Regions from separate parts of the Brachybacterium netajii genome, predicted to be linked through region 3. Evidence: predicted binding sites of a transcription regulator. Region 3 holds the regulator's gene; each other region holds the start of a gene.
What was found. The regulator LexA, encoded in region 3, represses DNA repair genes until DNA is damaged. The targets are predictions, from matches to a motif close to TCGAACANNTGTTCGA.

Region 1: a site for LexA is predicted at 2,109-2,124, ahead of ACXET9_RS14125 (HNH endonuclease signature motif containing protein). Genes of this name have one in related genera too.
Region 2: a site for LexA is predicted at 6,685-6,700, ahead of ACXET9_RS05865 (HNH endonuclease signature motif containing protein). Genes of this name have one in related genera too.

What each region holds. Positions count from the first base shown of each region.
Region 1 covers NZ_JBSYXB010000009.1:31,478-41,925, reverse strand. The annotation lists gene ACXET9_RS14140 (multicopper oxidase domain-containing protein) at 1-857, opposite strand, end outside; gene ACXET9_RS14135 (helix-turn-helix transcriptional regulator) at 929-1,633, opposite strand; gene ACXET9_RS14130 (DUF2249 domain-containing protein) at 1,722-2,036, shown strand; gene ACXET9_RS14125 (HNH endonuclease signature motif containing protein) at 2,187-3,863, shown strand; gene ACXET9_RS14120 (MFS transporter) at 4,202-5,662, shown strand; gene ACXET9_RS14115 (ABC-F family ATP-binding cassette domain-containing protein) at 5,753-7,402, opposite strand; gene ACXET9_RS14110 (hypothetical protein) at 7,444-8,274, opposite strand; gene arfB (alternative ribosome rescue aminoacyl-tRNA hydrolase ArfB) at 8,492-8,941, shown strand; gene ACXET9_RS14100 (1-acyl-sn-glycerol-3-phosphate acyltransferase) at 8,993-9,589, shown strand; gene ACXET9_RS14095 (phosphatase PAP2 family protein) at 9,586-10,380, opposite strand.
Region 2 covers NZ_JBSYXB010000002.1:470,392-480,839, reverse strand. The annotation lists gene ACXET9_RS05905 ((deoxy)nucleoside triphosphate pyrophosphohydrolase) at 1-295, opposite strand, end outside; gene ACXET9_RS05900 (hypothetical protein) at 350-859, opposite strand; gene ACXET9_RS05895 (DUF1846 domain-containing protein) at 900-2,417, opposite strand; gene ACXET9_RS05890 (hypothetical protein) at 2,442-3,179, opposite strand; gene ACXET9_RS05885 (hypothetical protein) at 3,363-4,064, shown strand; gene aqpZ (aquaporin Z) at 4,180-4,920, shown strand; gene ACXET9_RS05875 (TetR/AcrR family transcriptional regulator) at 4,958-5,605, opposite strand; gene ACXET9_RS05870 (sugar phosphate isomerase/epimerase family protein) at 5,711-6,535, shown strand; gene ACXET9_RS05865 (HNH endonuclease signature motif containing protein) at 6,955-8,808, shown strand; gene ACXET9_RS05860 (sulfite exporter TauE/SafE family protein) at 8,926-9,684, shown strand; gene ACXET9_RS05855 (UDP-N-acetylglucosamine 1-carboxyvinyltransferase) at 9,716-10,448, opposite strand, start outside.
Region 3 covers NZ_JBSYXB010000001.1:299,902-310,349, forward strand. The annotation lists gene ACXET9_RS01305 (HelD family protein) at 1-445, shown strand, start outside; gene nrdR (transcriptional regulator NrdR) at 639-1,100, opposite strand; gene ACXET9_RS01315 (peptidoglycan-binding protein LysM) at 1,172-1,633, opposite strand; gene lexA (transcriptional repressor LexA) at 1,804-2,565, shown strand; gene ACXET9_RS01325 (ATP-dependent DNA helicase) at 2,595-4,571, opposite strand; gene hflX (GTPase HflX) at 4,690-6,267, opposite strand; gene ACXET9_RS01335 (class I SAM-dependent methyltransferase) at 6,411-7,043, shown strand; gene dapF (diaminopimelate epimerase) at 7,050-7,982, opposite strand; gene miaA (tRNA (adenosine(37)-N6)-dimethylallyltransferase MiaA) at 7,979-8,914, opposite strand; gene ACXET9_RS01350 (YbjN domain-containing protein) at 9,087-9,572, shown strand; gene miaB (tRNA (N6-isopentenyl adenosine(37)-C2)-methylthiotransferase MiaB) at 9,662-10,448, opposite strand, start outside.

The DNA.
Region 1 (10,448 bases), on a different contig from region 3:
TACGGGAGGGCGATGCGCAGCACCGCCGGGAGGATCGTGGTGGCGTGGGCCATGATCATCGACATCGTGTAGCCGAGGAACACGGCGTGGACGACGGCGTCGTAGGCGCTCCCCTGCGGTGCGCCGACGAGCAGGAGCGCGGAGGCCACGAGCAGCCAGCCGTATCCAGCGAGGATCGCGGCCGCCATGTAGCGGGTCGCCCCGGCGGTGCGGATCGTGCGTCGGGCGACGTCGTGCCGCACGAGCCAGAGGACCATGGCCAGCAGCGCGACCCCGAGCGCCACGGCCCCGAGATCCGGCGCGACCAGGCCGATCAGGAGGGCGAGGACGACGCCCGCGCCGTGCAGGAGGATGCGTCGGCCGGCCGACGCCCCCAGCGTGATGCGTGCGAGCTCGACCCGCTCGGCGGCGATCGTCAGCACCACGAATCCGATCAGCCAGGGCAGGACCTGGTCGAACGGCGCCCCGACGAGCCAGCGCACGGCTCCGGCGCAGGCGAGTCCCGCCCCGGCGAGCTGGGTGAGCAGCGCGTCGTCGTGCTGGCGCCGCCACAGCGGCACGTACAGGACGGTGAACGCGGCCGTCCCGGCAACCAGCATCGCCTTGCCCACGACGAGCGGGACCGGCTCGAGGAGCAGGGCGATCGCTCCGGCGCCGAGCAGTCCGGGCGCGAGGAAGCCGTACCAGCGCGCGAGCGCGGTCGCCCGCTCGAGGGCGACGAGCGTCCCGACGAACCCGATGACCAGCAGCATCCCGTGGACGATGGGCAGCCGGTCCGTCGTCACCGGGGCGGGGAGCCCGAGCAGGAGCAGCGCCGCATCGAGCCCGGCGAGCAGCGCCAGTCCCGCCGGCAGCATCCATGCCAGACGCGGCGACGGTCCGCGCCGCGGGGGCGGTGTCGTGCCGGTCGTGCTGCTGCGGGCGCCGTTCATGCCGTGGCCCGCAGATGCAGGGCGCAGCGGCCGGGACCGGCGAAGGGCTGCAGGTCGACGCGCTCGCCCGGATCGGAGCCGAGGTGCTCGAGGACGCCGTCGACCATGCCGCGGTGCACGGCGCAGACGACCTCAGTGCTGCGGGTCGCGGCCTCGAGCAGCGGGCAGCGGCGCAGCGCGATCTCCTCCCCGGTGTCCTCCGGGTCGAATCCCTGGTCCGCCATCACGGCGATGACCGCGCGCCGCTCGTCGGGCGGAGCCGACGCCCCTTCGGGCTCGGGCTCGGGCTCGAGGCCGGCGGCGAGCTGCCGCCCCCACCGGCGTCCGGCATCGCGCGCGATCTCGGCGGGCTCCGGGCAGGCCTCGGCGAGGGCCTCGGCGAGCGTGCCGGCGAGCTCCGCATAGGCCGACGACGACTCCGCGCGCACGGGCCGCCACAGCCAGGCGGGACGACCGCGCCCCTCGGCCGGCGCCGGCCCGCGCGCGACGTACCCGTCCTCGAGGAGCTGGCCGAGATGACCGCGGACGGTGTTCTCGTGCAGCCCGGAGGAGCGCACGAGCGCAGCGAGCGACACCGGCGCGCGCTGCGCCTCCACCAGGCGCAGGATCAGCTCCCGCGAGGAGCTGTGGCGCCGCCCGGTGGACGCCGACCGCCGCGGACCGACCTCGCCGGGCTCCCGGATGACCACGTTATTTTCCACGGGATGAAGTGTAATATATTCAGCATTGCGTCGCCCCTGGCGGCGCCCGCCCGATCCCCGACCTTCACCCCTTGAACCAGGAGAAGCCATGGCAGACATCGAGATCCAGACCTCGCGCGACGAGGTCGTCAACCAGAAGCCCTCGCAGGGCTGCGCCTGCGGCGAGCACGACGAGACCCTCCCCGAGCTCGACGTGCAGACCATCCCGCACGCCATCCGCCACGCGGCGATCTTCGGCGCGATCGAGTCCCTGGCCCTCGAGGCGGGACTGATCATCTCGGCGACCCACGACCCGGTCCCGCTGCTCCTGCAGCTGCAGGCGAAGCACGGCGACGCCTTCTCGACCGAGTACCGCGAGCGCGGCCCCGAGCGCTGGCGGATCCTGGTGCGTCGCGCGCGCTGACCACCCCTTCGCGCCGCCCCCAGCCGGCGATGATCACGAAGAGGTCACTATTTGTGACATCTCTTGTCAGATTCGAACATAGGTTCTATTCTGAGGGAATCATCGCAGGTCGAGGGGCGGCCTGCGCGAGGGGGAACGGGAGGGGCGGCCATGCTCACGACATCCGACGGCATCTCGGCGCGTCCCGTGGAATCCGTCTTCGGGCCCGGGATCCTCGACCAGATCCAGGCGCGCGCCGAGACCGCCGCGCGCATCCTGCGCGGACAGGACGAGAAGGAGCGGGAGCAGGCCGACAGCGAGGAGCCCACCTCCCGCGGCGACCGCCCGCCCCGTCGGACGGTCCGGGCGCGCCGCCCGCTGGATCCCGCGGACTTCGCGGCGAACTCCCATGTCGACCCCGACTGCTACGAGGTGCTGATCGCGCAGGATCTCTTCGCGACCCATCATGGGGAGGCCCTCTCCTACGTCATGCGCCTGCGCCGGATGGCGCAGCTCTGGGACGAGGACTCCGTCGACGGCGACCTCAACGCGATCCTCCTGGCCGACGCCCGCCGCACCACGATCCCGCGCGCTTCGCGGATGATGCGCGACGCCTATCGCGCCGTCTGCCATCTGCATCGCGTGCTCGAGCGGATGGAGAAGGGCCATCTGCCGGTCGAGTGGTTCGAGATCCTGCTCCGCCGCACCCGCGGGCTCGAGGACGACGAGATCGCCATCGTCGACGAGTACGTCGCCGACTGGGACCTCGCGAACATCCCGATCACCCGGTTCCTGCGCGAGCTCTCGATCCTCCTCGCCTGGTTCCGCAAGCACTCCGACTCCTCGCCCTTCGAGAAGCGCTCGGTCGAGGTCGTCATCGACCCGTCCGACGACGGCACCGCCTGCCTCATGGTGACCGGGCCGATCCACGAGATCCTCAGCGTGTCCCGCCGCCTCGACGTGGCCGCGCGCGCCGTCCAGCGCCAGCAGCGCCACGCCGTCGTCGAGGGCGAGCCCATCCCCTTCGACCTCGACGGCGAGGCGGAGCGCAGCGGACGACGCCTGCCGCTGTCGAAGATCCGCTACGCGATCCTCACCGGCACAGTCCTCGAGACCCCCGGTGTGGAGGTCGACGGGAGCCGGTTCCGGATGGAGGTCGTCGTCCCGATGATGAGCATGCTCGGCCTGTCGGACGCTCCCGGTCTGATCGACGGCACCATCCCGATCCCCGCCTCCCTCGCCCGCGAGATCGCGGCCGACGAGCCCACCTGGTACCGGATCCTCACCGACCCCGCGACCGGCGAGTTCCTGCCGCTCCCGGCGGACCGCTACACGCCGACGAAGCAGATGGCCGAGTTCCTGCGCCTGCGCAATCCTCTCTGCGCGGTGCCCGGCTGCACCCGCAGCGTCGGCACCTTCGGCGAGATGGACCATATCGAGGAGTTCGATCATCGCCATCCTGAACGCGGAGGGCCGACGAGCATCGAGAACCTCCACCGGCTCTGCGGACACCACCACCAGCTGAAGACCTTCGGACTGATCGACATCGAACGGAACCCGGACGGCACCTCCACCTGGATCGTCGGCACTCACCGGATCGAGGATGTCGAGGACTCCTGCGACCTGCTCACCCCGGAGCTCGCCGCGGACCTGATGCGCTCCTGGGAGGATCTCGTCGAGCGCCGCTTCGACCGCGAGCTGCGGGCGATCCGTCATGCCTATCCGGACGCCGAGCCCTCGGACCTGCTGCGCCTCCTCGAGAAGCACGCCGACGACCCGCTCCCCGACCCGCCGGAACCGCGCCCGGAGCGGGAGCTCGCGCTCGCCGCCGGACCGCCCCCGTTCTAGACGAGGAGACCGGCCTGCTGGGCAGCAGGCCGATGGCAACGGATGGCCACCACCGCCCGCCCGGAGCGCAACAGGCGGCAACCGGCATCAGCACATTGCAGTCGATCCGTCCTGGTCACAGGCACTTCACCCCTGCGTCGACGGCGCACGTCACTGGCAACAGCACCTGCAACACTCGGCAATCCGGGCTTGTTGATTGAATCCCGGAGCAGACTCCTGCCACCTGGTCCTCAAGGATCGCAGCGGACCGGGTCCCTGGCACGACGAACGCCCTCCCCTCCCCCTGGGGATGCCGACGACGCGTGCCCGGCCTCAACGACGAGACAGGAGTGCGCACGATGAGCACCGCCGCAGCACCGGCCCCCGTGGCCGACGACCAGAAGGGCACGCGGCCCTTCGGGCTCCGCGACAAGATCGGGTACATGTTCGGGGACTTCGGGAACGACTTCACGTTCATCCTGCAGTCCACGTTCTTCCTGATCTTCTACACCAACGTGATGGGCATCCACCCCGCCCACGTCGGCACGCTGCTGTTCGGCGCGCGCATCCTCGACGCCTTCACCGACGTCGGCGCCGGCCGCCTCATCGACGTCCTGAAGCCGGGCCGTGCGGGCCGCTTCAAGCCCTGGATCCTCCGCGGCGCCGTCCCCGTCGCCGTCGCCGCGATCCTCATGTTCCTGCCGATCTTCCAGGACGCCGACTACGGCGCCCGCCTGGCCTGGATGATCATCACCTACGTGCTGTGGGGCTCGGTCACCTACACCGTCGTGAACATCCCCTACGGCTCGATGGCCTCGGTCATCTCCGGCAAGCCCGAGGACCGCGCCTCGCTGTCGGTCTTCCGCTCCCTCGGCGCGACCCTCGCGAACCTGTTCATCTCCGTGATCCTGCCGCTCGTGGTCTACATCAACGTCGACGGCGTCTCGCAGCTCTCCTCCACCCGCATGATGCTCGCGGCCATCGCCTGCGGCATCCTCGCGGTCGTCTGCTACGCCATGTGCTACGCGAACGTCATCGAGCGCGTCCAGACGCCGCCGAAGCCGAAGGGCGAGCGGATGGGCATCGGCACCATGCTCGGCACGCTCGTCTCCAACCGCGCCCTGACCGGCCTGATCGCCGCGGCGCTCGTCATGCTCGTCGGCATGATGCTGCAGATGGGCATGGTCTCGTACACCTTCAACGAGTACTTCAACAACGGCCGTCTGCTCTCCGCCGCGAACTTCGTGGGCCTCCTCCCGACCCTGCTGATGGTCCCCTTCGGCACGGCCCTCGCCAAGCGGTTCGGCAAGCGCGAGGTCGGCGTCGTCGGCATGGCCCTGGCCCTGGTGTCCGGCATCCTGCTGTTCGTCGTCCACACCGACAGCCCGTACGTGTTCATGGTCGGCTTCGCCTTCATGCAGCTGGGCCTCGCCGCGCTGAACGTCCTGATCTGGGCGTTCATCACCGATGTGATCGACTTCCAGGAGATCCGCACCGGCGAGCGCAACGACGCCACCGTCTACGCGACCTACTCGTGGGCCCGCAAGCTCGGCCAGGCTCTGGCCGGCGGCCTCTCCGGCTGGGCCCTCGGCTGGATCGGCTACGTCTCCGCGACCTCCGGCGAGAGCGTCGTGCAGACCCAGTCCGTGCTCGACGGCATCTACACGCTGACCACCCTGGTCCCCGCGCTCCTGCTCGGCCTCGCCGGCGTCATCCTCGTCACCTGGTACCCGCTCTCGAAGAAGCGGATCGACGAGAACGTCGCCACCCTCGAGAAGCGCCGCATCGCCGCCGGCATCCCGACCGGCACCGACGACTGATCCGACGACCGAGACGCCGATCGATTCCATCGTCCCGACCGACGCCCGACGGGGCGGAGCCGCAGCCGCGGTTCCGCCCCGTTGGGCATGTCAGGCGTCGGTGACGCGACCGGCCTCGACGTGCCAGCGGCGGTCCACGTGCACGGCGTCGAGCATCCGACGGTCGTGCGTGACGAGCAGCAGCGTGCCCTCGTAGCTCTCGAGGGCCTGCTCCAGCTGCTCGATCGCCGGGAGGTCCAGGTGGTTCGTCGGCTCGTCGAGGACGAGGACGTTCACGCCCCGGGCCTGGAGCAGCGCGAGCGCCGCACGGGTGCGCTCGCCCGGTGACAGCTCGGCGGCGGGCCGGCCGACGTGATCCGCCTTGAGGGCGAACTTCGCGAGCAGCGTGCGCACGTCGGCCGGCGGCAGCTCGGGGACGAGGTCCCCGAAGGCCTCCGCGAGCGGCCGGTCACCCACGAGCAGCGAACGGGCCTGGTCGATCTCGCCGATCGCGACGGAGGCGCCGAGCGAGGCGGAGCCCACGTCGGGCTCGATCCGCCCGAGCAGGAGCCGCAGCAGGGTCGACTTGCCGGCACCGTTGGGGCCCGTGATGCCGATCCGCTCTCCCCCGTCGACCTGGAGCGACACGGGGCCGAGGGTGAAGCCGCCCTGGCGGACCACCGCGCCGGAGAGGGTCGCGACGACGCTGCTGGAGCGGGGCGCGGCCCCGATCGTGAACTGCAGCTGCCACTCCTTGCGCGGCTCCTCGACCTCCTCGAGGCGGGCGATGCGGGACTCCATCTGCCGCACCTTCTGGGCCTGCTTCTCGCTGGACTCGCTCTGCGCGCGGCGCCGGATCCTGTCGTTGTCGGGGCTCTTCCGCATGGCGTTGCGGACCCCCTGGCTGGACCATTCGCGCTGGGTGCGGGCCCGGGCGACGAGGTCGGCCTTCTTCTCGGCGAACTCCTCGTACTGCTCGCGGGCATGGCGGCGCACGGTCGCCCGCTCCTCGAGGAAGGCGTCGTAGCCGCCGCCGTAGAGCCGATGGGAGCGCTGGACGAGGTCGAGCTCGAGCACCTCGGTGACGCAGCGGGAGAGGAACTCGCGATCATGGCTGATGACGACGGCGCCGCCCCGCAGCCCCTGCACGAACGCCTCGAGGCGCGCGAGGCCGTCGAGGTCGAGGTCGTTGGTGGGCTCGTCCAGCAGCACGATGTCGAAGCGGGACAGCAGCAGCGCGGCGAGGCCGACGCGCGCGGCCTGCCCACCGGACAGCGAGGTCATCGCCAGCGCGTCGACGTCGGTGCCGGGGATGTCGAGGCCGAGCTCGGCGAGGACCGCGGGGATGCGGTCCTCGAGATCGGCGGCGCCGCTCGCGAGCCAGTGCTCGAGCGCGGCGGCATAGGCGTCGGCGGCACCCGCGTCCGGTCCCGCGAGCGCCTCGGCGGCCGCGTCCATCGCGCGGGTCGCCGCCGCGCAGCCCGTGCGCCGGGCGATGTAGGCGCCGACGGACTCGCCGGCGACCCGCTCGTGCTCCTGCGGGAGGTGGCCGACGAACGCGTCCGACGGGCTGCGCGTGAGACTCCCCGACAACGGGGCGTCGGCCCCGGCGAGCAGTCGCAGCAGGGTCGACTTCCCGGCGCCGTTGGCGCCGACGATCCCGAGGACGTCACCGGGGCCGACGGTCAGGTCGATCCCCTCGAACAGGATCCGGTGGCCGTAGCCGCCGGCGAGGCCGTGGGCGACGAGAGTAGCGGTCATCGGAGAATCCTCCCACCGCCGGCGGTCGCCCGGGGCAGGGGTCAGGAGGTGCCGTAGGACGGGTAGAGGCCGTGACCGCCGTCGTAGGCGTAGGGGCCGCCGCCATTGAAGTACCAGATGCCGTCGGTCCAGCTGCCGACCGGGGTGCGGTACGTGCCGAGGTTGGTGCCGCCGGTCGTGGTCGCCGTGATGTCGACCTCCGAGCGCCAGTAGATGCGATTCGGGTTGCCGGGGTTGATGTAGACGCCGGGGTCGCCGATCCAGGGGAAGGGGATGCTGGCGTTGAGGGCGAACCAGATCGTCGCGCCGGGCGGAAGCGACACGTTCGTCAGGGTGAAGTACGCCGGGTCGTTGCGGAGGTAGACCGCGGTCCAGGCGTAGTTGCCGGTGTTCTGCGTGAAACTCGGCGCAGCCGCCCCGACCGTCCACGAGGACGCGCCGCCGATGCTGCCGCCGCCGGTGCCGCCGAGGTCCTGGGTGCTCCAGTTGCTGAACGCGTCGGCGTCGCCGCCCTGGCCCGCCTGGTTCCACATGCGGGGGAAGGTGAAGTCGATGCGCAGGGAGCCGGTGAACGATCCGTCGCCGGTGTTCGTGACCGAGAAGGCGCGACGGAAGTCGGTGTACGGCGAAACAGGAGAGGGGGTGGAACCGGGGATGAAGGAGCTGCCGGTCGAGTTGAGGCCTTCGGCACCGCCTAGGGCGTTGACGGAGAGGTCGGTCAGCGGGTCGATGGGCGGGCTGGCGGCGATGGCCGGCGCCGCGGTGGCGACGGCGAGCGTGGGGGCGGCCCACGCGGCGGCGGCGAGCACGCCGCGCCGGGGGACTCGGGACGCCTTCGGCGGCGTGTTCTCCTGACGGACTGCAGTTTCCACGGTGACCCTCTCCTCGGAAGATTTCAACACTATCTAACACCCGAGTTCCCGCAAGAACTTGCATTTCGTCCCGTTGGTCACTTGCGTGACTTGCATCACCCTCTAGGCGGCGGATCGCTCGTCAGCGTCCCACACCCCCGACCCGACAGGCCTTCGTCTTGCATATCACTGCAAGTACTGCAGCCGCCTATCCGGGCACCTCTGGGAGACTCGTCCCATGCCCCCTCTGCACGATATCCGCATCGCTCCGGGCCCCGGGGCGCCGCGCGGACTGGTCGTGCCCGGGGACGAGCTCGTCGAGCGCTTCTCGCACGCCTCGGGCCCCGGCGGACAGGGCGTCAACACCGCCGACTCGCGGGTCCAGCTTAGCCTCGACCTGGGGACGACATCGGCCCTCGACGAGGCGCAGCGCGCGCGGGCGCTCGCGGCGCTCGCCCCACGGCTCGCCGGGACCGTGCTGACGGTCGCCTCCGCCGAGCAGCGGGCGCAGCGGCGCAACCGGATCGCTGCGCGGGAACGGCTCGCTGAGATGCTGCGCGAGGCCGTCGCGCCGCCCGTGCCCCGTCGGCCGACGAAGCCCACCCGCGGATCACAGCGGCGCCGGCTCGCCGCCAAGAAGCAGCGCGGCGAGACCAAGCGGAACCGCCGGCGGCCGCCGCTCGACTGAAGCACTCGACGACCATGTCGATCGCACCGCCGGACTGGCTATGCTGACCTCGTGCTACGACGCCTGCTCTCTCGCGCGTTCTGGTCGCTGAGTCGCTGGCGCCTCGCCACCGAACCTCACCCCGGACGCCCCACCGTGCTCATCGGTGCGCCCCACACCTCCAACGGCGACTTCGCGCTCATGCTCGGGATCGCCTGGACGCTGGGCATCGACATCCGCTGGCTGGGGAAGCACACGCTGTTCACCGGCTGGCGCGGACCGATCATGCGGGCCCTCGGCGGGATCCCGGTGGACCGCTCGAATCCGAGCCGCGTCGTCGCCGACGCGGTCGCGCGGATCCAGGCGGGCAAGGTCTTCTCCCTCGTCGTCACGCCGGACGGCACCCGCAGCGGCAACACGCACTGGAAGTCGGGCTTCTACCGCATCGCCCGCGCGACCGGCATGCCCGTGACCCTCGGCTACGTCGACCGCACCACGATGACCACGGGCCTCGGACCGACGTTCGCGCTGACCGGCGACGTGAGCGCCGATATGGACCGGATCCGCGCCTTCTACGCCGACAAGGCCGGCATGAACCCCGAGCGCCGGGTCGAGCCGCGCCTGCGCGAAGAAGACGAGGACCGGGACGAGACGGAGACGAGCCGCTAGCGGCGCAGCGAGCAGTCGGCGGACAGGACGCAGGTGTCCGGGGCGCCGATCAGGCGATCGAGCTGGCGCAGCAGCGCGCGACGGTCGAGGTCGGTGATCAGCCGCAGGAAGAAGCCGCCGGCGAGGATGCCGCCGATGAGGTCGCTCGTCCAGTGCCATCCCAGCAGGAACGACACCGTCACCGAGTTCACGGCGAGGAGGGCGACGCCCGCGGTGAGCAGGCGGATCGTGCGATCGGCGACGCCCGAGTAGCGGGCGATGAGATAGGCGCCCATGCCGTAGATGAGGATCGACTCGGCCGCATGGCCCGAGGGGAAGCTGATGCCCTTCGAGCCCGCCGCGAGGAAGCCCGCGGCGAAGAAGTCGGGGTCGTGGCGGTAGCTGACGCCGCGCGCGGTGATCACCTTCAGTCCGCCGACGCCGAGATAGAACGCGGCCTCCGCGCACAGGGCCAGCACGATCGGTCGCCAGGAGCGCCGTCGTCGGGCGAGGACGATCGCGATCGCCGCGAGGACCGGCAGGCAGACCGCCTGGCCGGCGATCCGATCCAGGACGTTCTGCGCGAACCACACGAGGTCCGGGGCGAGACGACGCAGCCAGCGCTCGGCCAGCAGCACGTCGACCCGCTGGAAGGGGCCGGCCGCCACCAGGAACAGCGCCACGAAGGCGATCCCGAGGGCCCGGGCGGAGGTCAGACGGGCGATCCAGCCCTTGCTCGGGGCTTCGAGCCGCTCGCGTGCGAGGGTGGCATCGATCCCGGGAACAGGGGAGATCCGTGTGTCTGCAGCCATCGGCAGACCACTCTAGGGTCGGCTCCCAGGCGCATCCCAGCCCCGGAGGGATACGTCACGGACGGCAC
Region 2 (10,448 bases), on a different contig from region 3:
TGGCCACGGGGGCGTCGCCGTCGAGGGTCGCCCAGTAGCAGGCGAGGTCGATGAGCCGTGCGCCGAGCGGCGTCGTGCAGCGGGCCGCGAGGGCGCCCACGGCGACGTCGACGTCGAGCTCCTCACGGAGTTCGCGGACGAGGGCCTGTTCATGCGACTCGCCCTGCTCGACCTTGCCGCCGGGGAACTCCCAGAGCCCGCCGGCGCTGCGCTCGGGGTTCCGTCGGGCGGCGAAGACGGTGTCGCCGTCCCGGATGATCGCGCCGACGACGACGAGGGGAGTGCTCGGGGACATCGATGCTCCTGGTGGTGAGAGGGGCCGGCCCGGCCAGCGTAGCCGTCCCCGCCGTCACTCCTGCCGCACGAGCTCCCCGTCCTCCAGGACATAGGCCAGCTGCCGCGCATGCGGCTCGCACTGATCGCCGTTGGGGCTGACGACCGCGGGATCGGCGACGTCATCGGTGGAGGCCTCGAGGCCCGGATCGCCGATGACCTCGATCGCGACGGCGTCGAGCGCGGTCATCTCGGCGGCGGGCACGTCGAGCCAGACGTCGGGCATGTCGGCCGAGACCACCTGCTCGACGCTCGAGACGTGGCTCCCGGAGGTCGCGGTGACGCGCGCCGAGGCGGCGCCCGCGAGCGCGGCCTCGTCGAGCCGCACGCTCACGCCGTCGGATGCACCGATCTCCGTGCACGCGACCGCCAGGTCGCTGTCGCGGCCGAAGAGGCCGACGGCGCCGCCGATCCCGAGGCCGACGACCAGCCCGAGGACGCAGGCGATGACCGCGACCGTCCGCGCGCGATGCGAGGACGGGGCGTCCGCCGCATCGTCGTCGGCAGGATCGGGCATATCGCTCATGCCCGCCATCCAACCCCGCGGGCGCCCCCGCGTCCAGGCCTCAGCGCTTGTGCCAGAGGCCCTTGCGCTGGAACGTCGGCTCCGAGGTCACGGAGATCCCGAGGTTGCGGAAGATGCTCTCGTCGACCTCGCCGAGGATCGTCGTGGTGTGCACGTCGCAGCCGGCGAGGCTCTTCAGCGCCGCGAGGGAGCGGCGGGCGCTCTCGTCGTCGGACGCCGAGACCGACAGCGCGATCAGCACCTCGTCGGTGTGCAGGCGCGGGTTGCGCGAGCCCAGGTGCTCGGTCTTCAGCGTCTGGATGGGCTCGATCGAGTCGGGGGAGAGCAGCCGCACCTCCGGGTCGATGCCCGCCAGATGCTTGAGCGCGTTCAGCAGCATCGCCGCGGAGCAGCCCAGCAGCGGGGACGTCTTCCCCGTGATGATCGTGCCGTCGGCCAGCTCGATCGCCGAGGCGGGCTCGCCCGTCGCCTCCTGCACGGCGAGGGCGGGGCCGACGACGGCGCGGTCGCGGGTGGTGCAGCCGGCCCGGCTCATGACCATCCCGACCCGCTGGCTGAGCGTGTCGTCGAGATCGTTGATGCGCTCGTCGACGAGGGCCTTGTAGTAGCGCCGGATGATCTCCTGCCGGGACGCCTCGCGGCAGGCCTCGTCGTCGACGATGCAGTGCCCGGCCATGTTCACGCCCATGTCGGTGGGGGAGGCGTAGGGGGAGGAGCCGGTGAGCTGCTCGAGGAGCGTGCGCAGCAGCGGGAACACCTCCACGTCGCGGTTGTAGCTGGTGACCTGCTTGCCGTAGGTCGACAGATGGAACGGGTCGATGAGGTTCACATCGGCGAGATCCACGGTCGCGGCCTCGTAGGCGAGGTTCACGGGATGCTCGAGCGGCAGGTTCCAGATCGGGAAGGTCTCGAACTTCGCATACCCGGCGGCGATGCCCCGCTGATGGTCGTGGTAGATCTGCGAGAGGCAGGTCGCGAGCTTGCCCGACCCCGGGCCGGGCGCGGTCACGACGATCAGGTCGCGGCTGGTCTCCGAGTACTCGTTGACCCCGAGGCCCTGCTCGGAGACCACGCGGGCCGCGTCCTGCGGGTAGCCGGGGATCACCCGATGCCGCGCGACCTTCAGGCCCAGCCGCTCCAGCCGCTCCATGAACGCGACGGCCACCTGGTTCGCGTCGTCGAGCTGCGTGAGCACGACGTTCTCGACGAGGAAGCCGGCCTCGCGGAACACGTCGATGAGGCGCAGCACGTCGTCCTCATAGGTGATGCCGAGGTCCGCGCGGACCTTCTGGCGCTCGAGGTCCTTCGCGTTCAGGCACACCAGGATCTCGAGCTCGTCCTTCAGACGGTGCAGCATCGCAATCTTGTTGTCGGGCGTGAAGCCCGGCAGCACGCGTGCGGCGTGCATGTCGTCGAAGAGCTTCCCGCCCATCTCGAGGTAGAGCTTCCCGCCGATCTCCCGGCGCCGCTCGTGGATGTGCTGCGACTGCAGCTCGATGTACTTCTCGCGATCGAAGCCGACGCGACGGGCAGGTGCAGAGGAATCCACGGAGGTCACCCCGGCACGCTAGCACCGGGGCTCTCAGACTCCTGCGAAGGACGCGACCGCCACATGGTCCTCGACGGGCTCGCCCTTGTCGGTCGAGCGCTGCACGGTCCACAGGTCCGAGCGCTCGTCGAAGGTCCCGAAGATCTCCAGCTCGGTCAGCAGCTCGGAGCCGTCGTCGCAGGAGTACCAGCTGAACCAGTCGTCCCAGTGCTGGTCATGGTCGTGGGAGAGCGCCGTGCAGCGGGTCCCGTCCACGAGATCGACGTACAGCGGGAGCGGCACGCCCTCGCTCGCGTAGACCGTCGTGTCGTCGTCGACCGCCGTCGGCGAGGAGAAGGTGACGCCCGTCTTCCCCGTCCCGTTGGTGATGCAGACGACGGTCGCATCGTCGTCGACGAGGCAGGCGAGCAGGCTCGAGGCCGTCGTCCCGCAGGTGAACATGTCCTCCTGCATCGAGTAGCCGCTCGGCGAGATGCTCGAGAAGTCGCCGCCGTCGCACAGGTCCGTGCCGACCTCCTGCATGTCCCAGCTGTCATCGGGCCAGATGAGGGCGATCTCCGTGGCCGCGGGATCCTCCGCGGTCGGCTCCTCGGAGGTGGCCTCCTCCGTCGTCGGCTCGTCCGTCGTCGGCTCGGGAGTCGTGGCCTCCTCGGAGGTGGACTCGAGGGTGACGGTCGGGTCGGCGGGATCCTCCTCGCCGCAGCCGGCGAGTCCGAGGGCAAGCAGAGGGACGGCGAGAGCGGCGAGCGTGCGGGCGGCCAGCGGGCGCATGGGGGACTCCGGGGGAGAGGAGGTGGGGCGGGTCACCCCATTGGACCCGGCGGGGCACGGACGCGCAACCGGGCGCGCCCTCCGATCGGATAAAGTCGTCGACGGACTTTTTGCTCGTGATCCCGGTGCCGCCTGCGGCGTCGGTCCGGTGGCGTCGATCTCATGAGGGGGACCGCGGTGTACATGACCGATCCGAAGCTCCAGGCGATCCTGACCGCCGTGGCGGGGATCAGCGAGGAGGAGTTCGCGGTCGACCCGACGGCGGTGCGAGGTCGGATCGGCGAGGCGCTCCTGGCCGCCGTGTTCTCGGTCCGTCCCCGCTTCCAGAAGGAGCCCTGCGCGCAGCGCGCCTTCGCCGACGCGCGCACCCTCGTCGACACCCACCCGGCGATCGCCGACGACCTCCGCGCCCTCGCCGAGCTCGACGCCGATCAGATCGCGGCGGTCATGGGCCCCGCCCGGGACGGCGCCCGCCCCAAGGCGCAGTCCGTGCTCGATGCCGCCCACGCCCTGCTCTCCCTCGATCCCGCGGTCGCGACGGCCTCCGACCTGCGCCGTCAGCCGCTGCCGGCGGTCCAGCAGGCCCTCCAGCGCATCGGCCGCCAGGGCGCGGTCGCGACCGCGCACATCCCGCTGCTCGCCGGGCACCCGCAGGCGTCCACCGGCGACATGCTGCGTCGCTTCGTCGACGCCGTCCTGTCCCGCTCGGGCCTCGATGTCCGCGGCGCCGACGGGACCCGGCAGGCGATCGCCGAGGAGGACGCGGTCGCCATGGTCCGCGCCGCCTGCGACACGGCCCCGCGGGGCGTCTCGGCCGAGGCCTTCGAGCATGCGGTCTGGCGGGAGCACGGGGCCGCGCGCATCCAGTCGAACCCCTGGGCCTGAGTCCGTGGAAGAACGGAGACGTGACCTGAGTCTCCTCGCGTGGAAGACTCCACAGCGCGCCCCGGGGCCGATTCCCGGAATCCGCGCCCGTGTACCGGAACCCCCGGAGGTCCCCGTGTCCGCAGATCCTTCCCCCTCCCTCCTCTCCAAGCTCGCCGCCGAGGCCCTCGGCACCTTCTGGCTCGTCCTCGGCGGCTGCGGCTCGGCGATCTTCGCCGCCGGCTTCCTCAACGCCGACGGCACCCACCTCGGCATCGGATTCCTCGGCGTCGCCCTCGCCTTCGGCCTCACGGTCGTGACCGGCGCCTACGCCGTCGGCCACATCTCCGGCGGCCACTTCAACCCCGCCGTCTCCTTCGGCTGCTTTCTCGCGAACCGCCTCGAGGCCAAGCTCCTGCTGCCGTACTGGGGCGCGCAGGTCGTCGGCGGCCTCGTCGCCGCCGTCGTGCTCTACGTCGTCGCCTCCGGCGCCGACGGCTTCTCGATCGACCCCACCGCGGCCGGCTCCTTCGCCACCAACGGCTACGGCGAGCTCTCGCCCGGCGGCTACAGCCTGCTCTCCGCGGCGATCATCGAGATCGTGCTGACGGCGATCTTCCTCTGGGTGATCCTCGGCGTCACCGACGGCCGCGCCCCGGCCGGCTTCGCCCCGCTCGCGATCGGCCTCACCCTCACGCTGATCCACCTGGTCGCCATCCCGATCACCAACACCTCGGTGAACCCGGCCCGCTCGATCGCCGTCGCGGTCTTCGACACCGGTGCGCTGAAGCAGGTGTGGCTGTTCATCCTCGCGCCGCTCGTCGGCGCCGCGATCGCCGGCCTCGGCCACAAGGCGCTCTTCGCCGCGAAGAGCTGACGCGGTCCCGTCGATCCCGCCGTCCCCGCCGTCCTGCTCAGCGGGCCGGCGGGGCCAGCAGCACGGCGAAGGTCTCCAGGGTCCGCTGCAGCTCGATCGAGGGCTTCAGCAGCCATTGGATCTGCAGGCCGTCCGAGGCGGCGACCAGCAGGGCCGCCATGGCCTCGGCGTCGATGTCCCCGCGCACCGTCCCCGCCTCCTGCCCGGCACGGAGCTTGTCCGCGAGCTCCCCGCGGATGCTGTCGAAGCGCACGGTGAAGAACTCGTGGGCGGGAGAGCCCTCGACCGCGAGCGCGGTCGCGACGAGCGTCGAGTACAGCTCCACGAAGCCCGGCACCTCGACGTTGATCATCGCCGCATGCACGATGACGTCGAGCGCGGTGGTCGCCTCGCCGAAGACGTCCTCCGCCGAGTCGCGCTGCGCCTCGGCGTGCTCGTAGACCGCGACGAGCAGCTGCTCGCGGGAATCGAAGTAGTGCAGCAGCGCCGCATGGGAGACGCCGATCGCGGTCGCGATGCGGCGCAGGGAGGTGCCGTCGGCCCCGCGCTCGCGGAACACCTCGATCGCGCGGTCGAGGATCTCCTGGCGCCGGGCGACGCCCTTGGAGTAGGAGCCCGCCCGGCCGATGATCGGGCGCTCGGCGGGGGCGGAGCTGGTGGGGGAGGAGGCTTCGTCGCTGTCCATGCCGAGACTGTACCGCTAAAACCTTCAGTCGGAAGGTTTTCGATGCTAGCGTTTCCTCCAGCGCCCGCGCGGGCGGCGACGACGTCAAGAAAGAAGGTCACCTTCGTGAACCTGCCCCTCGCATCCGTTCAGCTGTACACCCTGGCCGCCGAGTTCACCGCCGACATGGCCGGCTCCCTCGATCGCCTGGCCGCGATCGGCCTGAAGAACGTCGAGGCCTTCGACTTCGTCCGTCGGCCGAAGGAGATCCGCGCCGCGCTCGACGCCTCCGGCCTCGCCTCGCCCACCGGCCATGCGCCCCTGCTCTCCGACGAGCTCTGGACCCCGGACGGCTCCATCCCCACCCCGAGCCAGGACGTGGTCTTCGAGGCGGCCGCCGAGATCGGCATGTCCACCGTCATCGACCCGATGGTGCCCGCCGAGCGCTGGCTCACCGAGGACGGCGTGAAGGACATCGCCGACCGTCTCAACGCCGCCTCCGAGAAGGCCGAGGAGTACGGCCTGAAGGTCGGCTACCACAACCACGCCCAGGAGTTCGTCGCGAGCTTCGACGGCAAGACCGCCTACCAGTACTTCCTCTCCCTCGTCTCGGCCGACGTCGAGATCGAGCTCGACCTCTTCTGGGCCCTCGTCGGCGACCAGGACGTCGTCTCCCTCGTGCGCGAGCTCGGCGACCGCCTCGTCGCCGTGCACGTCAAGGACGGCGTCGCGCCGGCTGCGAACCCCTTCGCCCCGGGCGCCCCCGCCTTCTCCTCGGCGGACCTCGACCAGCGTCACGCCGGCACCGGCGACGTCCCCACCGTCGAGGCCCTCCAGGCCGCGACGAACGTCAAGTACGCCGTCATCGAGTACGACAACGCCCCCGGCGACGTCTTCGCCGACGTCGAGAACAGCTACCGCTTCCTGATCGACAACGGCCTCGCCGTCTGATCGACCGCGGATCGCCCGGGACGGGGCGGGGAGGAGTCGGGAACGGCTCCGCCCCGCCCCGTCGTCGTTGCCGGGAGAGGCCGGCGGCGCGAAGGGTCAACACCCCGGATCATCGGCCCGGATCGAGTTGTCCACAGGGGTGGCGCCGCTCGAACGACTGTTCTATGATGGAGGAGTCGTCGCAGGCCAGGGGTGGTTTCTGGGGGCGTCGGGTGGCCGTCGTGCCGTTCTGGCGACCCTCCGCCGATCCCGCCCTCGGACCTGCTCCATCGGCGCCGAGGACGGCGCCGTCCACCCCGGGAGGAGGGGCCATGGCACGCAGGAGGGACGCCCGACCCCGACCCCGCGCGCGCTCGCGTCGCGCCGCATCCGGGGGAGGCCTCCGCCCGTTCGCCGCTGTGCGTCCAGCACCGCACCTGTTGCCGCAGCCGTGCTCTCCCGCGCCGACGCCGCTCGACCCGGCCGCCCGCGTCCTCGGCGCCGCGACCCGCCTCCTCGCCGACCGTCTCGCCGCTGTCATCGCCGAGGAGGCTCCCGCGGCCGCCGCACCGCCGTCGGCCTTCGGCGCCGACGTCGCCGGCCGGATCCTCGACCCGCACGACCGCGCACGCGCCGTGAAGCCCGCCGGCATGGGCCGAGCCCGCTCCGCCGCCTGGGATGCGGGGCAGCGCGCCGGCCGAACCCGCGGCGAACGCTCCGGCGCCGCCCGCGGCTATGCGGCCGGCCGCCGGTTCGGCCGGCGCGAGCGCGAGGCGGAGCTCCTGCCGCCGTGCAAGCCCGTCCGCGCCTGTCGGCCGCACGACCCCGACGCCTTCGCCGCCCGCGCCCAGGTCGAGCCCGACTCCTTCGAGGCCCTCGCCGCCCGCGAGCTCCACGGCATGCGCGCCGAGATCAACCGCGTCCACGCCCAGCAGCTGCGCAGCACCGCCCTGCTCTGGGACGACGAGGACCCGGACCCCGCCGGCGACGCCTTCGCCCTCCTCGTCGCCGACGCCCGCCGCGTCACCCTCCCGCGCGCGAGGGCTCTCCTGCGGGACGCCGTCACCGCCGTCTCCGAGATGCACCGCACCTTCGACCGCTTCGAGCAGGGGCACTTCCCTGTCGAATGGCACGAGATCATGCTGCGCCGCGTCCGCCGCCTCACCGCCGAGCAGCGGATCCTCGTGGACGCACGCGTGAGCGAATGGGACCTCGAGAACATCTCCATGGCCACCTTCCTGCGGAACCTCGGCCTGCTCATCGCCTGGTTCCGCGACCGCACCGACGAGCCCAGCCCGCTGCGCCGCCGCCACGTCCAGCTCGACGTCGACCCCGACGGCGACGGCACCGCGAGCCTCACCGTCACCGGGCCCCTCCCCGAGATCCTCGACCTCTCCCGCCGCCTCGACCTCGCCGCGCGCTCCGTGCAGGACGCCCAGCGCCGCGCCCTCGACGCCGACGAGCCCGTCCCCTTCGACCTCGACGGCGAGGCCCAGGACGCCGGCCGGGCCTCCGGGCTCGGCGCCCTCCGCTACGCGATCCTCCAGCGCACCGTCCTCGCGACCCCCGGCGTCGACACCCGCGGCTCCCGCTACCGCCTGCAGGTCGTCGTGCCGATGCTGACGCTCCTCGGCCGCTCCGACGCCCCCGCCGTCATCGGCGGCATCCACCCGCTGCCCGCCTCCCTCGCCCGCAAGCTCGCCGCCGACGAGCCCGTCTGGCACCGCATCCTCACCGACCCCGCCGACGGCCGCTTCCTCCCCGTCCCCGCCCGCCAGTACCGGCCCACCGCCGAGATGGCCGAGCACCTGCGCCTGCTCAACCCCGTCTGCGCCGTCCCCGGCTGCATCGTCGACGTCGGCGGCGTCGGCGAGATGGACCACATCGAGGAGTTCGACCACGCGCACCCCGAGCGCGGCGGACCCACCGCCGTCGAGAACCTCCACCGCCTCTGCCGACCCCACCATCGGATGAAGACCGACGGCGAGCTCGACGTGCTCCGCGCCCCCGACGGCACCTGCACCTGGATCGTCCGCGGCCGACGTCTCGAGGGCATCGAGGCCGAGCACGACCTCATCACCCCGCTGCATGCGGCGATGCTCGCGAGCATCGCCCTCGACGAGCGCGAGCAGGAGGTGTGGGAGGACATCGTCCGCTCCTTCTCCGATGCCCCGCCCGATCCCAGCGCCGACGAGCAGCCGCCGACCCCGCCGGACCCGATCCCGCTGCACATCCTGCTCGGCGACCCGCTCTTCGCCGGCACCGCCCCGCCATCGACGCGGCCGCCCTTCTGACGACCCGCTGACAACCCGCGGGCACCGGGCCGTCGGCATCGATGCAGGGAGTAGGGTTCCTCGTCGTCGTCCAACCCCGGGAGGCCCCTCATCTCCGGATTCCTCGCCCACCTGCCCGTGCTCAGCACGGGGGAGTGGCTCCTCGTCGTCCTCGGCGCGCTCGTCGTCGGCTTCTCCAAGTCCGCGCTCCCCGGCGCCGGCACCATCGCCGTCGGCCTGTTCGCGATCGCGCTCCCGCCCAAGGAGTCCACCGCGGCGCTCCTGCTGCTGCTCATCCTCGGCGACTGGATCGCCCTGTGGATGTACCGCCGGGAGCCCGACTGGAAGACCCTCGTGCGGCTCATCCCCAGCGTCGCCGTCGGCCTCATCATCGGCGCCCTGTTCCTCGCCCTCGCGGACGCCGGCGCCGTCCGCGGCGGCATCGGCGTCATCCTGCTGCTGCTCGTCGCGATCACCGTCTGGCGCCGCCGCACCGGCGCGAAGAAGGTCCCCGACCCCGACGACGACGCCCCGCCCGTCGGCCGCCTCTCCCGCATCGCCTACGGCTCCCTCGGCGGCTTCACCACCATGGTCGCCAACGCCGGCGGACCGCCGATGTCGATGTACTTCTACGCCATGCGGATGCCCGTGATGACCTTCCTCGGCACCTCCGCCTGGTTCTTCGCCGTCATCAACATCCTCAAGCTGCCGTTCTCGGCCTCGCTCGGACTGTTCCGCGTCGAATACCTGCTGATGGACCTGCTGCTCGCGCCGCTCGTGATCGGCGGCGCGCTCGTCGGCCGACGCATCGCCCAGCGGGTCCCGCAGAAGGTCTTCGAGAAGGCGATCCTCGGGCTCACCGTGGTCTCCGCGCTCGCGCTCATCGTCGGCGCCTGAGCGCGAGCGCCGGGACCTCCCCGCGGGCCCCTCAGATGTCCCGGAAGGTCTCGATCCGGGCGCCGAGGGCGTTCAGGCGCTGGGCCAGATCCTCGTAGCCGCGGTTGATGACGTACACGTTGCGCAGCACCGAGGTGCCCTTCGCCGCGAGCATCGCCAGCAGCACCACGACCGCCGGACGCAGCGCCGGCGGGCACACGAGCTCGGCGCCGGACCAGTGCGTCGGGCCCTCGATCAGCACGCGGTGCGGATCCATCAGCTGGACCTTCGCGCCCAGCTTGGTGAGCTCGGTCAGGTAGATCGCGCGGTTCTCGTACACCCAGTCGTGCAGCAGGGTCCGGCCCTCCGCCGTCGCCGCGATGACCGCGAAGAACGGCAGGTTGTCGATGTTCAGGCCCGGGAACGGCATCGGATGGATCTTGTCGATCGGCGCCTTCAGCGTCGAGGGGAAGGTCGTGATGTCGACCAGACGGGTCTTCCCGTTCTCCGCCATGTACTCCTCGGAGCGCTCGTAGCGGAAGCCCATCTCCTCGAGGATCGCCAGCTCGATCTCCATGAACTCGATCGGCACCCGGCGCACCGTGATGCTCGAATCCGTGACGATCGCGGCGGTGATCAGGCTCATCGCCTCGATCGGGTCCTCGCTGGGCGCGTACTCGACGTCCGTGCGGATCTGCGAGCGGCCGCGCACGCGCAGGGTCGTGGTGCCGATGCCCTCGATCTCGACGCCCAGCTCGACGAGGAAGAAGCACAGGTCCTGGACC
Region 3 (10,448 bases):
CCCCGTCACCACGGTCACCTCGGTGCGCATCGGCGATCGCGACGCGCGGATCACGCCCGTCCGCGCCGAGCAGCTCGAGTCGTCCGCCGCCGCGGAGGTCGCCGAGCTGCACGGGCAGAGCATCGGCCGCATCGCCGTAATCGTCGCGCCGCACCGGATCGCGAGCCAGGTGCTCGCGCTCCAGGACGCCACCGGAGCCGCCGCGGTCGGCGCGGGCTCCTCGGGGGTCGACGACGAGATCTCCGTGATGACGGCGAAGGACGCCAAGGGGCTGGAGTTCGATGCGGTGGTCGTCGTCGAGCCGGCCGAGCTGGTCGAGGAGCACGGCGCCGGCGACCTCTACGTCGCGATGACGCGCCCGACGACCCATCTGGGGCTCGTGCATGCCCGGCCGCTGCCGGAGGGTGCGGCCGAGAGGGCCGACGTCGCCGTCGAGGGCGCCTGACCGGGAACGAGGATCGGCGGCCGTGGCTTCCCCTCCACGACCGCCGATCCGGCGTGCACCTCAGCGGCGCACGTCGAACATCTTACGCACAGGTCCGACGTTCCGAACCTCCTGATGCGGTGAAGGTGAGAAGTCGATCACACTCTCGGCGAAGGTGCTCGGTGCGAGGGCATGACCTGCATGGACGACACGCTCAGGAGGACAGCTCGGCACCCTCGGCGCGCAGCCTGCTGATCGCCGCCTCGAAGTCCTCGAGGGACTCGAAGGACTGGTAGACGCTCGCGAAGCGCAGGTAGGCGACGAGATCGAGCTCCTGGAGCGGCTGGAGGATCGCCAGCCCCACCCCGTGGGCCTCGATCTCGGCCTGTCCGCTCGCACGGATGTCCTCTTCGACGCGCTGAGCGAGGACGGCGAGCTGGTCATCGCTCACCGGCCGCCCCTGGCAGGCCTTGCGCACCCCGGAGATCACCTTGGCACGGCTGAACGGCTCGCTCACACCGGATCGCTTGATCACGGAGAGCGAGGCGGTCTCGGCCGTCGAGAAGCGACGCGAGCAGTTCGGGCACTGACGGCGCCGCTTGATCATCGACCCGTCGTCGGACGTGCGGGAGTCGACGACGCGCGAGTCGGGATGGCGGCAGAAGGGGCAGTGCATCCCCCAAGGATACCGGGCGTTCCCCCGGGCGGCCGAGGGATGTGATAGCGGCACCTGCTCGGCATCGACGATCAGTCCCCGAGCGACTCCGCGGAGGGGAGCACGATGGACTGTCCGGCGGTGACCCGGCCGGTGGGGAGATGGTTCAGGGTCCGCACCTCGGCGATGTACTCCTGCGCGCTCACGCCCTCGGGGGCGAACTCCTCGGCATAGCCCCAGAGGGTGTCGCCCTGCGCGACGGTGACGACCTCCCCCTCCCCCGCCTCCTGGCCGGCGAGGGCGCTCGGCACGTCCAGGACGAGGATGAGCAGCGTCGCGACGAGCAGCCCGAGCAGGAAGGCGAGGACGGTGACGACCGTCCGCCCCCGGGCCGTGATCTCCAGTCGAACATGCGCACGAGCCTGCGGGGCCGACGACGCCTCCGTCTGCTCGGCGAAGGTGCTCGTCGCCTCGCGGCGAACGGGAAGGGCGATGATCCGCGCCTGCTGCGCAGCGGTCCCGACGGGCGTCGGGATGGTCATGTGCGTCTGCATTTCCGAACTCCTGTTCGATCGAACCTTTGTGCGAGCGTAGGTCAGGCCGCAGCGACACGCAAGACCCACCTCGAACACATGTTTGGCGATCCGGTCGCTCCCGCCTACCCTGGGAACACGGACCACGGAACCGCGCAGGTCCGACAGACGAAGCCAGGGAGGCCCTCACGATGACCCCGAGCACCCGACGCCGCCAGGAGCCGAGACTCAAGGTCGTCGGCGGTGCGGGGGGATCGCGGGCCGGCGCCTCGGACTCCCCCTCGCCCCTCGCCTCCCTCACCCCGCGCCAGCGGCTCGTCCTCGAGACGATCCAGGACTCGATCGCGAGCCGCGGATACCCCCCGACCATGCGCGAGATCGGCGACGCCGTCGGCCTCACCTCGTCGTCCTCGGTCTCCCATCAGCTGCAGGCGCTCGAGCGCAAGGGCCTGCTGCGGCGGGACCCAAAGCGGCCGCGCGCGATGGAGGTGGTGCTCCCCGCGGAGGCCGCCGAGGAGGACCTGCCGCCGGCCGCGCCGCAGATCGTCCAGGGGCTCCCCGAGCCCGCGCCCGGCGGGCCCTCGGTCGCGGTCCCGCTCGTCGGCCGCATCGCCGCGGGCGTCCCGATCATGGCCGAGGAGCAGGTGGAGGACGTCTTCACCCTGCCGTCCCGCCTGGTCGGCGACGGCGACCTGTTCCTCCTGCAGGTCGTCGGCGAGTCGATGATCGATGCGGCGATCTGCGACGGCGACTGGGTCGTCGTGCGCAGTCAGCAGACCGCGGAGAAGGGCGAGATCGTCGCCGCGATGATCGACGGCGAAGCCACCGTGAAGACCTTCGCCCAGCGGGACGGCCACGTCTGGCTCATGCCGCACAACCCCTCGTTCGCCCCCATCCTGGGCGACCACGCGGAGATCCTCGGCAAGGTCGTGGCGGTCCTGCGCTCCGTCTGAGCTCCGTCTGATCCGGCGCGCGCCCGGCCTCAGGCGCCCGTCCCGCTGAGCCGGCGGAGGGCGCCGAGCGCGACGTCAGGATCCGTGGTGGACCACAGGGGCGGCATCGCCGCCCGCAGGTAGCCGGCGTAGCGGGCGGTCGCGAGGCGCGCGTCGAGGACGGCGACCATCCCGCGATCGTCCTGCGAGCGGATGAGGCGCCCGGCGCCCTGCGCGAGCAGGAGGGCCGCATGCTGCGCCGACACGCCCATGAACCCGTTGCCCCCGCGCTCCGAGATCCGCTCCTGGCGCGCGGAGGTCAGCGGGTCGTCGGGCCGCGGGAACGGGATGCGGTCGATCGTCACGAGGCGGCAGGCGGGACCGGGTACATCGACCCCCTGCCACAGGGTGAGCGTGCCGAACAGGCTCGAGTCCTCGTCCTCGCGGAAGTCCCGCACGAGGTTCGCCATCGAGTCCTCGCCCTGGACGCCGATCGGCAGGGACAGGCGCCCGCGCACATGCTCGGCGGCGAGCTCCGCTCCGCGTCGCGAGGAGAACAGGCACAGCGCGCCGCCGTGGGAGGCGTCGATCAGCTCGGTGAGATGGTCGAGCATCGCGAGCGCCGGGCCGTCGCGACCGGGCGCCGGCAGATGCCGCGCCACGTAGAGGATCCCCTGGCGCGGGTAGTCGAAGGGGCTGCCGACGTCCAGTCCGGCCCACGCGCCGCGGTCCGCCGACGCCGGCAGCTCGTCCACCGCGGTCCGTCCGGCGCGCGCGAGACCGACCTCTCCGGCAGGCGGTTCGAAGCGCCCGCCGAGGGCGAGGGTCGCGGAGGTCAGCACCGCGGTGCGGTCCTCGAGGATCGCACCGCGCATCGCGCCGGCGACGCTCATCGGCGCGACCTGGATGCTGGAGCGACCGGTCGCCTGCGAGCGCGAGACCGAGACGACGTCGTCCTCGTCGGGCGCCGCGAGGCGCTCGCAGACGTCGATGATCTCCTGCAGCGAGGCGCGCACGGCCTTGCGCGCCCCGGCGGTGGCGACGGATCCGTCCTCCCCCGCCTCCTTGGCATCGGAATGGGCCGTGCGGGCCTGGACCCGCAGCTGGGTGATCGCATCGCCCAGCCGCGGCGGGAGCTCGCCGATCACGCGCCCGTCGGCCATCTGGTCGAGGGACTCCTTGAGCTCCTCGCCGGCGTCGTCGAGGGCGGTGGCCGCGACGCCCAGCGAGCGCAGGTCCCGCACGACGCCTCGCACCATGCCGGGAACCAGCGCCTCGGTGACCGCTCCGGTGACCCGGGAGACCAGATCGTGCGCCTCGTCGAAGACGACCACGTCATGGTCGGGGATGATCCCGTGGCCGTCGAAGGCGTCGATCGCCAGCAGCGCATGGTTCGTGACGATCAGATCGACCTCCCGGGCCAGCTCGCGGCTGCGCTCGGCGAAGCAGTCCTCGACCATCGGGCAGGTGCTGCCCAGGCACTGGTTCCCGGTGACGGACACCTGGCGCCAGGCACGGTCGGAGACGGCGGACTCGAGGCTGTCGCGGTCCCCGGTCTCGGTGTCCTCCGCCCAGTCCCGCAGGCGTCGCACCTGCTCCCCCAGCTTCTCCGTGCCGCCGCCCTGGGAGGGGTCGACGCGGACCTCGGCGAACAGCGCTCCGGCATCCAGGTCGAGCGGGTAGCCGCCATCGAGCTTGTGGCGGCACAGGTAGTTCGCGCGCCCCTTGAGGAGCGCGAAGGTGGGGGTCCGCGGCAGATGCTCGGCCAGCGCCTCGACGAGTCGCGGGAGGTCCTTGCGCACGATCTGCGTCTGCAGCGCGATCGTCGCGGTGGAGACGACGACGGGCCGGCCCGTCGTGACCGCGTGATGCAGGGCGGGCACGAGATAGGCGAGGGACTTGCCGGTGCCGGTGCCGGCCTGCACGAGCAGGTGCCGGCTGCCCTCCATCGCCGTGCCCACGGCCCGCGCCATGGCGCTCTGGCCCTCGCGAGGGCTGCCTCCGACGGCGGCGACAGCCGCCTCCATGAGGGCGTCGAGCTCCGCGGTCGAAGCGGTCGGGGCGGCGGCGGGAGTCACCGATCCAGGGTAGCCGTCGGACCGCGGCCCGCCTTCCCGGGACGCGCTCCCGGGAAGGCGCCCTCGGTCACGCGGCGCCGCGCAGCTCGGCGGCGAGCGCCTCGTCGACCCGGGCATGCAGGTGCGTGCCCTCCGCCAGGTGCTCCTCGGCGAGGACCTCGCCGGAGGTGTGCACCCGGGAGACGAGGTCGCCGCGGGAGTAGGGGACGACCAGGTCGACCTCGACGTCGGGCCGCGGGAGCCGCTCGGCGATGAGCTCGCGCAGCTCCTCGATGCCCTGGCCGCTGCGCGCGGACACCACGGCGGACTCCTCCACCTGGCTGCGGATGCGGGCGATCGTCTCCGGCGAGGCCAGATCGGCCTTGTTCAGGACGACGATCTCGGGGACGTCGAAGCCCTCGAGCTCGCCCAGCACCGTGCGGACGGCGCGGATCTGCCCCTCGGGGTCCGGGTGGGAGACGTCGACCACATGGAGCAGCAGGTCCGAGCCGCCGACCTCCTCGAGGGTCGAGCGGAAGGCCTCCACCAGCTGCGTGGGCAGATGGCGGACGAAGCCGACGGTGTCCGCGTAGGTGAACTCGCGGCCGTCGGGCGTGTGGGAGCGACGGACGGTCGGGTCCAGGGTCGCGAACAGGGCGTTCTCGACCAGCACGCCGGCGCCCGTGAGGCGGTTCAGCAGCGAGGACTTCCCCGCGTTGGTGTAGCCGGCGATCGCGACCGACGGGATCCGGTTGCGCCGACGGTCGGCGCGCTGCGCCTCGCGGCCCGGGGCCATCGCCTTGATCTCGCGGCGGAGCTTGGCCATGCGGTCGCGGATGCGCCGCCGGTCCAGCTCGATCTTCGTCTCGCCAGGACCGCGCGAGCCCATGCCGGCCCCGGCGCCGCCCACCTGACCGCCCGCCTGACGGGACATCGACTCGCCCCAGCCGCGCAGGCGCGGCAGCAGGTACTCGAGCTGCGCGAGCTCCACCTGGGCCTTGCCCTCGCGGGACTTCGCGTGCTGGGCGAAGATGTCGAGGATCAGCGCGGTCCGGTCGATGACCTTGACCTTGACGACGTCCTCGAGCGCGCGGCGCTGGCCGGGGGCGAGCTCGCCGTCGGCGATGACCGTGTCGGCGCCGACCTCGGCGACGACCTCCGCGAGCTCCTGCGCCTTGCCACGGCCGAGGAAGGTCGCGGGGTCGGGGTGCGCGCGCCGCTGCAGCATGCCGTCGAGCACCTCGGAGCCGGCGGTCTCGGCGAGCGCCGCGAGCTCCCGGAGGCTGTTCTCGGCCTCCTCGACGTTCCCGGAGGTGTAGAGCCCCGCGAGCACGACCCGTTCGAGGCGCAGCTGGCGGTACTCGACCTCGGTGACGTCCTCGAGCTCGGTGGACAGGCCGCTCACGCGGCGGAGCGCACGGCGGTCGGCGAGATCGAGCTGCTCGCCGTCCGCATCGGAGGCGTAGGTGACGGCGGAGACGGAGGCGTCGCCGCGGGCCAGGATCCGGTCGGTCAGCCGATCGCGGCGCGGGGAGTCCGTGCTCCCCTGCTCGCCGCTCCGCTCTGCCGTGGCGGGCTCCTCGACCCCTGCGGCGCCGGTCGGGACCGGGCTGCTCTCCTCGACGTCGGTGTCGGGTTCGGGATCGGGATGGAAGGCGATGGGCACGGGTGGGGTTCTCCTCATGGTCGGGGGTGCGTGGCATCCAGAGTCCCACGCCCGCGCGAGAGGGTCGAGCGATTTCTCGCTGGGCGCATCCCGGAGGGCCGCGCACGGCGCGCCGGCGCCGGGCGGGTCCGTATCCTGGCGCGGTGGAACAGCACTACTTCACCCCGGTCCCCGACACCGACGACGTCCGCCGCCCGCTGCGCGCGACCCTCGCCGGCGTCGAGCGCGACCTCGTCTCGAGCACCTCGGTGTTCTCGGGCCGCGGCCTGGACAAGGCCACGGCGGTGCTGCTGGGACGCCTCGACGAGCTCCACGAGGTGCCCGCCGGCGCGCGCATCCTCGACCTCGGCTGCGGCTGGGGCCCGATCGCGCTGACCGCGGCGCTGCTGCACCCGGATGCGGAGGTGTGGGCGGTGGACGTCAGCGAGCGCGCTCGCGCGCTGACCGCCGAGAACGCTCAGCGCCTCGGTCTCGGCAACGTCCGGGTGGTCGCGCCCGAGGAGGTCCCCGAGGACCTGCGGCTGGACGTCATCTGGTCGAACCCGCCGATCCGCATCGGCAAGGAGGAGCTCCATGCGCTCCTGCTGCGCTGGACCGCGCGGCTCGCGCCCGCGGGCACCGCGGCTCTGGTCGTGGGGAAGAACCTCGGCGCGGATCCGCTGGCCCGCTGGCTCGGCGAGCGCCTGCCTGCGCGCCCGGTGGGGAAGGTCGCCAGCGCCAAGGGCTTCCGGATCATCGAGATCGGTCCCGAGACCGGGACGATCCCGGGGGACTGAGCTCCGTCAGACCAGCAGCTCGCCGTCGGCGACGAGCTCGGCGGGACCGGTGAGGGTCACCTCGCCGTCCTCGCGCCACCCGACCTCGAGGGCGCCGCCCGGCACGTCGACGCGCCAGGGCAGGCGGGAGTCGTCCCCGGCGCGCAGCGCGGAGGCGACCGCGACGGCGGCGACGCCGGTCCCGCAGGACTCGGTCTCCCCCACCCCGCGCTCGTGCACCCGCATCGCGACGTGGCGCTCCCCGCGCACGACGACGAGCTCGATGTTCGCGCCGTCGACCGGTTCCGGATCCAGCACCGGACGGTGCTCGAGATCGACGTCCGCGAGCTCCGCGCCCTCGGGCAGGAAGGCGACGACATGCGGGTTCCCCATGTCGACGTCGGTCCCCTCGAGGAGCATCCCCGCCCCGGCCTCTCCGGCGACGGCGACCGTGCGCGGTCGCCCGGCGAGGTCGTCGGCGCCCAGCCCGGCCACGCCCATCCCCACGCGCACGGTCCAGCCGAGAGCCCCCCGCGACGAGGCGGGCGTGCTCTCGGGTCCGGCGAGGATCTCGATCGAACGGACGCCGGCACGGGTCCAGATCCGGTAGGAGTCCGCAGCGACATGGCCGGCCCGACGGAGATGGGCGGCGAAGACGCGCACTCCGTTGCCGCACATCTCGGCGATGGAGCCGTCGCCGTTGCGGTAGTCCATGAACCACTCGGGGGCGTCCGCCGGGGCGTCGACGCCCGCCGCCGCGGTGCGGACGGCGCGGATGACGCCGTCGCCGCCGATCCCCCCGCGACGATCCGCGAGCGCGCGCACGAGCTCCTCGTCGAGCTCCAGCTCTCCGGCGGGGTCGTCGAGGATCACGAAGTCGTTGCGGGTGCCGTGCCCCGTGGTGAAGCGCAGCCGACGGCCGGCGGGCTCGAGGGCGGCGGAGGATGATGCGGAGGTCATGGGAGGAAGCCTAGGGCCGACGCGACCTGCCGGTCGAGCCCGCCGCCCTCGTCCTCGCGGCGCGCGTCGATCCAGCGCACGCGCTCGTCGCGTCGGAACCACGTGTCCTGCTTGCGCACGAGGCGCCGGGTGCCCGCCGCTGTGGACTCGATCGCCTCCTCGCAGCCCATCGTGCCGTCGAGCACCGCGAGCGCCTGCTCGTAGCCGATCGCCCGACGGGCGGTCCTGCCGCGGTCCAGGCCCCGCTCGCGCAGGACGCGGGTCTCGTCGAGGAGGCCGTCGGCGACCATCGTCCGGATCCGTCGGCCGATGCGCTCGTGGAGGGTCTCGCGGTCCAGCCCCAGGCCGATCTGGATCGTCGACGGGTCGTGGAGCACGGGGCGGGGCAGGAAGGCCGCGAACGGCTGGCCGGTGAGCTCTCCGACCTCGAGCGCGCGGACGATGCGTCGCACGTCATGGGCGCCGATGACGGCGGCGGCGCCGGGATCCCGGGCCGCGAGCTCGGCATGGAGCGCCTCGCCGCCGATCTCCTCCGCGCGCGCCTCGAAGCGGGCGCGGACCGCGGCGTCGGTCGGGGGGAACGCGATGTCGTCCAGGACTGCGCGGATGTACAGGCCGGAGCCGCCGACCAGGATCGGGACGCGCCCGCGTCCGCGGATCGCCGCGATCGTCTCGCGGGCCTCCCGCTGGAAGGCGGAGACGGAGGCCTCCTCGGTCACCTCCAGCACGTCCAGGAGGTGGTGCGGCACGCCCTGCCGTTCGGCGAGAGGCACCTTCGCGGTCCCGATGTCCATGCCCCGGTAGAGCTGCAGGGCGTCCGCGTTGACGACCTCGCCCTCCAGGCGCAGAGCGAGGGCGATCGCGAGGTCGGACTTGCCGGTCGCGGTGGCGCCGACGACGGCGATCAGCGGCGGTCCCGGCTCGGTGCTCATGCGCCGCACCCTATCGCCCGGTCCCGCTCCCTTCCCCTGTCCCTGCACCCTGACCAGGCTCGGGTCGCAGGGATCACGACACGCGCGGGGTCGACTTCCCACGGGAACGGAGTAGGGTGAGCGGCGGCCCCACGGGCCGGACCGAATCCCTACTGACCAGTCGAGGTTGCACGTGCCTGCTGCGAACGAGTCCCCGCTCATCATGGACTCGACCGAAGGTCTCGAGCCGCTGTCGATGACGCGCGTGGAGGAGTGCCTCACCCGGCACGGCTACGCGTACGTCGAGGACGAGGCGCACCCGGAGATCCTCCGGGCCCGGTTCGACGACTACCGCTTCCAGTTCATGCTCAGCGGCGAGGACCACGGGATCCTGCAGACCCGCGGTCGCTGGAGCCACAGCGTGGACTTCTCCCGCAAGGTGCAGATGATCAAGCTCTGCAACGAGTGGAACATGAACCGCATCTGGCCCAAGGTGTATGTGCGCCGCGAGGCCGAGGGCCTGCTCGGCGTCTACGGCGAGCTCTCCGCGGACTTCCGCGCCGGAGCCCTCGACAGCCAGCTCGACAGCGCGATCTCATGCGGTCTGAGCACCGTGATCGCCTTCTTCCACAGCCTCGAGGAACGGCTCGGCAACGAGCTCGAGGACCTCGACAGCTGACCCTCCTGCGGGGCGCGCCGCGCGCTCCCCGCCCGGGATGAGCGACGGCCGGCACCCTGCAGGGTGCCGGCCGTCCGCGTCCCCGGGCCTCAGGCGCGGCGCAGGGACGGGATCCCGAGCACGACCGGGCCCTGCGCGGGGCCGCTCCCCGCACCCGTGCCGCATCCGCCCCCGGCGGTGAGGCCCTGGACACCGGCCTCCCAGGCGTCCCCCGAGCGCGTGCGGCGCACGGAGAACTGCTCGGGCGCGAGCCGGTCCGCGGGCGCGGCCAGGGCGCTGTCGGCGATCAGATAGTGGGGCGCCGCGCGCGTCACCGTGGCGGTGACGAGATCACCGGGGCGGGGACGCCGTGCTTCCGGCAGGTCCGGGGGAAGAGCCAGGTGCACCAGCCGATGGTCGCGGGACCGGCCGGAGAGGCGCTGGGTCTCGCGGTCCCGCTCCCCCTCGTTCTCGGCGACGAGGACCTCGACGACGGAGCCCTCGAGCCGACGGTTCTCCTCGAAGGCGATGCGGTCCTGCAGAGCGGTCAGACGCTCGTACCGCTCCTGGACGACCTCCTTGGGGATCTGGTCCTCCATGGTCGCGGCCGGGGTGCCGGGACGGATCGAGTACTGGAAGGTGTAGGCGCTCGAGAAGCGGGAGGCCTCGACGACCTCGAGGGTGCGCTGGAAGTCGTCCTCGGTCTCGCCGGGGAAGCCGACGATGATGTCCGTGGTGATCGCGGCGCCGGGGATGCGCTCGCGCACGCGCTCGAGGATGCCCAGGAACCTCTTCCCGCGGTAGGAGCGCTTCATCCGGCGCAGGACGTCGTCGGAGCCGGACTGCAGCGGCATGTGCAGCTGCGGCATGACGTTCGGGGTCTCGGCCATCGCGTCG